One region of the Streptomyces sp. NPDC000410 genome, then DNA from elsewhere that is predicted to be linked to it. Evidence: riboswitches for the same ligand, from Rfam matches in the RefSeq annotation. Region 1 holds a riboswitch; the other holds the start of a gene.

Region 1 (3,403 bases):
GTGGGCTGCCCGGGCAGAGCTGGCGGAGCGGTACGACTGCGTGGAACGGGGGAAGAGTGGCACCAGAAGTGCCCTGCTGTCAGGGGCGCGTCAACAAGTTGGCCAGAAATCGTCCGTTGGGTGAATGGTCATGTTCGTTAAGCGGACGTTTCGGCGTGCGTCGCCTCGATGCCTTTGAGCACCCTCGATGAACCGCCGTGAACCGGTGTGAACGGGATGTTGAGGGGGGAATGTGCCCCGCTCACCCGGGACTTCGTCGAACTGTGGCTCGTTCCCGCCGGGCAGGCAGAAGGTGGCCGGGACGCAGGTGGGACGCGGACAGGACGCGTCCGGGGCGCGGAAGGGACTTCGTAGCCGCGGCCTACGTGCGCGGGTCCAGCCACAGCGCCTCGGCGTGGGCGCAGAGGGTGCCGTCCGCGGTGGCCAGGGCCACGCCCATCGTGTGCTTGCGGCCCGACTCGCCGAGCAGCCAGGCGTACGAGATGTACGGCTCGCCCGCCCGGACCGGGCGCAGCAGCGTCCCCGTCAGGGACGCCGTGACCGCACCCGGGCGCTGCGTACCCAGCAGGCACCCGGCCCAGTTGCCGGGGCAGTCGAGGGCGCCCCAGACGAGCTCGGGCGGAAACTCCCCGCCGGCGTCCGCGAGGGCCGGGGACGGCACCCACGCGGCGGCGACCACATCGCGTCCCGGGACCACGGTGCAGTGCTGGCGCAGGCCGCGGTCCGGCGTACGGTCCGGGCCGCAGCCGAAGCAGTCCACGACTCCTGGCGGCGGGTCGGCCCGGAACGCCTCGGCCGCGGCCAGGGCCTCTGCCAGGGACGGCGCGTCGGGCACGTCGGCCGACAGCTCCCCCGGGGACGCCGTCGCCAGCGGCCGCCCGCTCTCGCCCAACTGCCAGCCGCCCCCCGGTGTTTCGGCGATCGGCACGGGAACCTCCACCGGCACCGGCCCGCGGAAGTCCACCCGCACGGGCTTCGCGTCGTCGGACCGCCGCGCGAGCACGCCCGCGACGTATCCGCCGAAGGCCACCGTCGGATAGCCGACGTACAGTTCGGGCACCACGATCGCTTCAGTCGTCGTCATGATCCCACCTCATCATGCCGCCCGACGGCTTCAGGGGGGCTGGCGCAATCACGCGCGGGCTGGGATGCTCCCTGCGACAAGCGACGGCGGAACGAGGAAGCCGGTGAGATTCCGGCACGGTACCGCCACTGTGTAGGGGGAGCGACTCCGCCGAAGCCACCGCCCCGTCGGGGGTGGGAAGGCCGGGGAAGCGTCGATCCCGAGTCAGGAGACTCACGCCGTCGCACCTCGACTTACCGGGGCGGATTTCCCCGAGAGAGGACGGTGGCGCCGTGTGCCCACGTACCTGTGCCGACCCTGCTTTTCCGGCAGACCGTGAAGAACGGACCCGACCGCGCCCCGCGGCCCACTGAGTCCGCGGCGGCCGACCCTCCGATCCCCGGCCCCTCCCCGTACCGAGGAACCACCCGCGCGCCCGGATCACGACCGGATCCACAGCGGATCACGACCGGATCCCCGGCGGCGCGCGCTTCACGCATGCCAGGAGCACCCCCATGCCCGTACGACCCGTCCTGTCCCTCCGCTGTCCAGCCGCCGCCGTAGCCCTGCTCGGTGCCCTGGGGCTGACGCTCAGCGCGTGCGGCGACGGTGGCCGGCCGACGGCGGACCCCCGCGCCTCCGGATCCGCCGCCGATGGCTGCATCTCCGGATTCGACCCCGCCAAGGACTACTTCCCCGTCAAATCGACGGTGGAGCACGCGAAGAACTTCACCCTGCGCTACGAGAAGAGCTACCAGGTCCTCACGGTCAAGGAGCCGTACCCCAAGGGCAAGCCCGAGTCGTACGTCCTGGTCAAGTGCGGCGCCCCGAAACCGAAGCTGACGGGCGATCTGGCCGGCGCCCCGACGATCACCACGCCGGTCAAGAGCCTGTACTCCGCCTCGACGACCCATCTGCCGCTGCTGACCGAGACCGGCACCCTCGACGTGCTGACCGGTGTGGCGAACGGGGCGTTCGTCAGCTCGCCCGAGGTCCGTCAGCGGATCGCGTCGGGCAAGGTGACGGAGTACGCCAAGGACAACACGCTCGACGCGGAGAAGGTCATCGGGGCCGGACCGGACGTCCTGATGACCCAGGGCACCGACGACCCGCAGTACCCGAAGCTGCGACAGGCGGGCATCGCCGTCGTCGCCAACGCCGAGTGGCTGGAGCCCAGTCCGCTGGGCCGCGCCGAATGGGTCAAGGCGATGGCCGCGCTCACCGGGGCCGAGAAGCGCGCGGGCGAGGTGTTCGACACCGTCGAGAGCGACTACGCGAAGGTCGCCGCCAAGGCCGCCAAGGCCGCCACGGCGGGCAAGCCGGTCAAGGTGCTGCCGGGCACGATGTACCAGGGCACGTGGAGCATGGCCGCCGGAGGCAGCTACGCCGGAAGGCTGATCAAGGACGCGGGCGGCACCTACCCGTGGGCGGACGACACGGGCAGCGGCAATCTCCAGCTGACCTTCGAGGCCGTGTACGCCAAGGGCGGCGACGCGCCCGTCTGGCTGGTCGACCAGCCGTGGAAGTCGACCGCGGACGCGACCAAGGCGGACCGCCGCTACGGCGAACTGAACGCCATGAAGGCCGGGAAGGTCTGGACGAACACGAAGGCGCAGGGCCCGGGAGGCGGCAACGACTTCTACGAACGGGGCGTGCTGCGGCCCGATCTCGTCCTCGCGGACCTGTTCGCCATCCTCCACCCCGACCGGGCCGAGGGGCACACCTTCACCTTCTACGCCCAGGTCCCCCGGGCGTGAGCACACGGACCGCCGAACCGGCCGCCCCGGCCCCGGCACCGGCCCCGCCACCGGTCGCGACACCACCGGCCGCGGGGCGGCACCGGCGGCTCCTCGTCGTCGGCACGCTGGCGGCCGGGACGGCGGCGCTGTTCGTGCTGACGATCGCCGTCGGCTCGTACCAGGTGCCGGTCGGCGAGGTGGTGCGCGTCCTGTCCGGCGGCGCCGGGGCCGATCCCCGGTGGGCGGTGATCGTCGAGGAGGTACGGCTGCCCCGGGCGCTGACCGCGACCGCCGTGGGCGCGGCGCTCGCCGTGGCCGGGGTGCAGATGCAGACGCTGTTCCGCAACGCGCTGGCCGACCCGTTCTCGCTCGGGGTGAGTTCGGGGGCGAGCATGGGCGTCGCGGCCGTGGTGGTCAGCACGGGAGGCGTGGCCGGGAGCTTCACCGGCGACCTCGCCGGGCTGGGCCGCGTCGGCGTCGTGCTGGCCGCGTCGCTGGGCGCGGGCTGTGTGCTGGCGCTCGTGCTGCTGCTGTCGCGCTGGGTGCGCTCGGCGGTCACCCTGCTGGTCATCGGAGTGATGATCGGCTCCGCCGCGACGGC
Region 2 (3,403 bases), on a different contig from region 1:
CCTCACGGGTCTGCGCGTCCCACACGCCGAGCTTCTTCAGGTCGTCCACCAGGTAGGAGTTGACCTGGAGGAACTCGCCCGACAGCGTCTCGCGCTTGAAGAGGTTGGAGACCTGCGGCTCGATGCACTCGTACACGCCCGCGATCGACGCGATGGTCGCGGTCGGCGCGATGGCGAGGAGGAGGGAGTTGCGCATCCCGGTCTCCGCGACGCGGGCGCGCAGCGCCGCCCAGCGCTCCGGCCAGTTCAGCTCCACGTCGTAGTGGTCGGGGTGCAGTACGCCGCGTGCGGTGCGGGTCTCGTCCCAGGCGGGCAGCGGGCCGCTGCGCTCGGCGAGGTCGCAGGACGCCTCGTACGCCGCCAGCATGATCCGCTCGGCGATACGCGTCGACAGGGCCTTCGCCCCGGCCGAGTCGAAGGGCAGCCGCAGCTTGAAGAAGACGTCCTGGAGGCCCATCGCGCCCAGGCCCACCGGGCGCCACTTGGCGTTGGAGCGGCCGGCCTGCTCGGTCGGGTAGAAGTTGATGTCGACGACGCGGTCGAGGAAGGTCACGGCCGTGCGGACGGTCTCGTCGAGCCGCTCCCAGTCGATGTCGCCCGCCGGGGTGACGAAGGCGCCGAGGTTGACCGAGCCGAGGTTGCAGACGGCCGTCTCGCCGTCGTTCGTCACCTCGATGATCTCGGTGCACAGGTTGGAGGAGTGGACGACCGTGCCGGGTTCGGCGGTCTGGTTCGCGGTCCGGTTGGAGGCGTCCTTGAACGTCATCCAGCCGTTGCCGGTCTGGGCCAGGGTCCGCATCATCCGGCCGTACAGGTCCCGTGCGGGAACGGTCTTGCGGGCGAGCCCGTCCGCCTCCGCCCTGCGGTACGCGGCGTCGAAGTCGTCGCCCCACAGGTCGACCAGCTCGGGCACGTCGGCCGGGGAGAACAGCGACCAGTCGCCGTCCGCGTTCACCCGGCGCATGAACTCGTCGGGGATCCAGTGCGCCAGGTTGAGGTTGTGCGTACGCCGCGCCTCCTCGCCCGTGTTGTCGCGCAGCTCCAGGAACTCCTCGATGTCCGCGTGCCAGGTCTCCAGGTAGACGCAGGCCGCGCCCTTGCGCCGGCCGCCCTGGTTCACGGCGGCGACGGAGGAGTCGAGGGTCCGCAGGAACGGCACGATGCCGTTGGAGTGGCCGTTGGTGCCACGGATCAGCGAACCGCGGGAGCGGATGCGGGAGTACGAGAGCCCGATGCCGCCCGCGTGCTTCGACAGCCGCGCCACCTGGTGGTAGCGGTCGTAGATCGAGTCCAGCTCGTCCAGCGGGGAGTCGAGCAGATAGCAGGACGACATCTGCGGGTGCCGTGTCCCGGAGTTGAACAGGGTGGGGGAGGACGGCAGGTAGTCCAGCCGGCTCATCAGCCCGTAGAGGGAGGCGACCTCGTCCAGCGCGCGGATCGAATCGTCCTCGGCGAGCCCGGCCGCGACCCGCAGCATGAAGTGCTGCGGGGTCTCGATGACCTTGCGGGTGATCGGGTGGCGCAGCAGGTAGCGGCTGTAGAGGGTGCGCAGGCCGAAGTAGCCGAAGCGGTCGTCGGCCACGGGGTCGATGAGCGAGTCGAGCCGGGCCGAGTGGGTCCGTACGAACGCGGCTGTGCGGTCCGCGATCAGGCCCTCGCGGTGGCCGACGGCGACGGAGTCGGAGAAGGCGGCCGCCCCCTGTGAGGCCGCCTCCTCCGCGATCGTGAGGGTGAGCAGCCGGGCCGCGAGCCGCGAGTACGCCGGGTCCTCGGAGATCAGCCCCGCGGCCGCCTCGGTCGCCAACTCGCGCAGCTCGGCCTCGTCCGAGCCGGCGTGCCGGCCCCGGAGCGCCGCGGCGGCGACCCGGCCGGGGTCGGTGTCCGCGAGATCGGCGGTGAGGTCGGTCAGGGTGCGCAGCAGTGCGGTACCTGGCCCATCGGCGATCTGCGCGGATGCTGAAGCAGGATCGGGCGGCGCGATGGTCACGGGGTGCTCTCCCTCGCTCGGCTCGGGGCCGCTGCGGCGGGGCAGGGCTCACGGAGGCACGACGAAGGGGTCGGTGCACCGCGTCCCTGGCCCATTCCGCGAGGCCCGGACGGATCGGCACCCGGGCCGGACGGACCGGGTGCGCCGTCGGCAGGTCCTCGGACTCCACGGCGCGCTTCGCTACGAACGCGCGCCGGTACACCGTTGCGGGACAGTTCCGGACTCACACCGGATTCCCCTGCGGCGACAGCGAGCATGAGCATACATGTGGTGGCCGCCTGATGATGAACCCCCACATGTTGTGTGTCGCGGGGGTTCGGGGGCTCCGCGCATGTTGTGGGCCGCGGAGGCTCTGCGGGCTCCGCGCCGTTGCCGGAACGCCGACCGGCGCAGGCTCGTCGAGCCTGCGCCGGTCGGTGGATGTGCCCGGACTCAGTGGGTGGCGGCCCCCACCTTCGGGAGCTCCTTCTCCACGCCCGCGTCACCCGCGTCCGCCGTGTAGTCCTCGGGGGACGTCTCGTCGACGCCGTCGGGCGCCTTCACGGCCCGCAGGACGAGGGTCAGGACGACCGTCACGACGAGGTTGAGCACGAACGCGGTGAGGCCGATGTAGCCGATCTCCCCGATCCCGGGGATCTCCGCCGACGAACCGCCGAAGTGCTTCTGCGTCGGGCTCGCGACCCCGTACGCCGCCGCCGTACCGTAGATCATGCCGACCGCCCAGCCGGCGATCAGCGCCCACCGGTGGAACCACCGCGTGAACAGGCCGACCACCAGCGCCGGGAAGGTCTGCAGGATCCAGATGCCGCCCAGCAGCTGGAAGTTGATGGCGACCGTCTTGTCCATGGTCAGGACGAAGGCCAGCGCACCCACCTTCACCAGCAGCGACACCAGCTTCGACACCTTGGTCTCCTGCTCCGGCGTGGCGTCCGGCTTCAGGAAGTCCTTGTAGATGTTGCGCGTGAAGAGGTTGGCCGCGGCGATCGACATGATCGCCGCAGGCACCAGCGCGCCGATGCCGATGGCCGCGAAGGCCACGCCCGCGAACCAGTCCGGGAACATGTTCTCGAACAGCTGAGGAATCGCGAGCTGCCCGTTCTGCACCTTGACCCCGGCCGCTATCGCCATGAACCCGAGCAGCGCCAGCAGCCCCAGCATCAGCGAGTACAGCGGCAGGATCGTCGTGTTGCGCCGGATCACCTCACGGCTGCGCGAGGACAGCGTCGCGGTGATCGAGTGCGGGTACATGAACAGCGCCAGAGCGGATCCGAGCGCCAGCGTCGCGTAACCCCACTGGCCCATCTCGCCGGGCACCAGCGCACCCCGCGGCTTGTCCGTCGCCGGGTTGATCTGCGCGTACGCCTCGCCCGCCTTCGAGAAGATCTCGTCGAAGCCGCCGAGCTTGATCGGGATGTA

The links. A riboswitch is a leader RNA that binds a small molecule or an ion and turns the genes downstream of it on or off. The one in region 1 is predicted to bind cobalamin.
Region 2: linked by a shared signal. The riboswitch ahead of ABT342_RS28370 (ribonucleoside-diphosphate reductase subunit alpha) and the one ahead of ABT342_RS24565 (ABC transporter substrate-binding protein) in region 1 are both predicted to bind cobalamin.

The regions. Positions count from the first base shown of each region.
Region 1 covers NZ_JBEPDM010000028.1:10,393-13,795, forward strand. The annotation lists gene ABT342_RS24560 (PaaI family thioesterase) at 362-1,084, opposite strand; cobalamin riboswitch at 1,152-1,321, shown strand; gene ABT342_RS24565 (ABC transporter substrate-binding protein) at 1,579-2,820, shown strand; gene ABT342_RS24570 (FecCD family ABC transporter permease) at 2,817-3,403, shown strand, end outside.
Region 2 covers NZ_JBEPDM010000038.1:2,400-5,802, forward strand. The annotation lists gene ABT342_RS28370 (ribonucleoside-diphosphate reductase subunit alpha) at 1-1,987, opposite strand, end outside; cobalamin riboswitch at 2,120-2,250, opposite strand; gene mctP (monocarboxylate uptake permease MctP) at 2,420-3,403, opposite strand, start outside.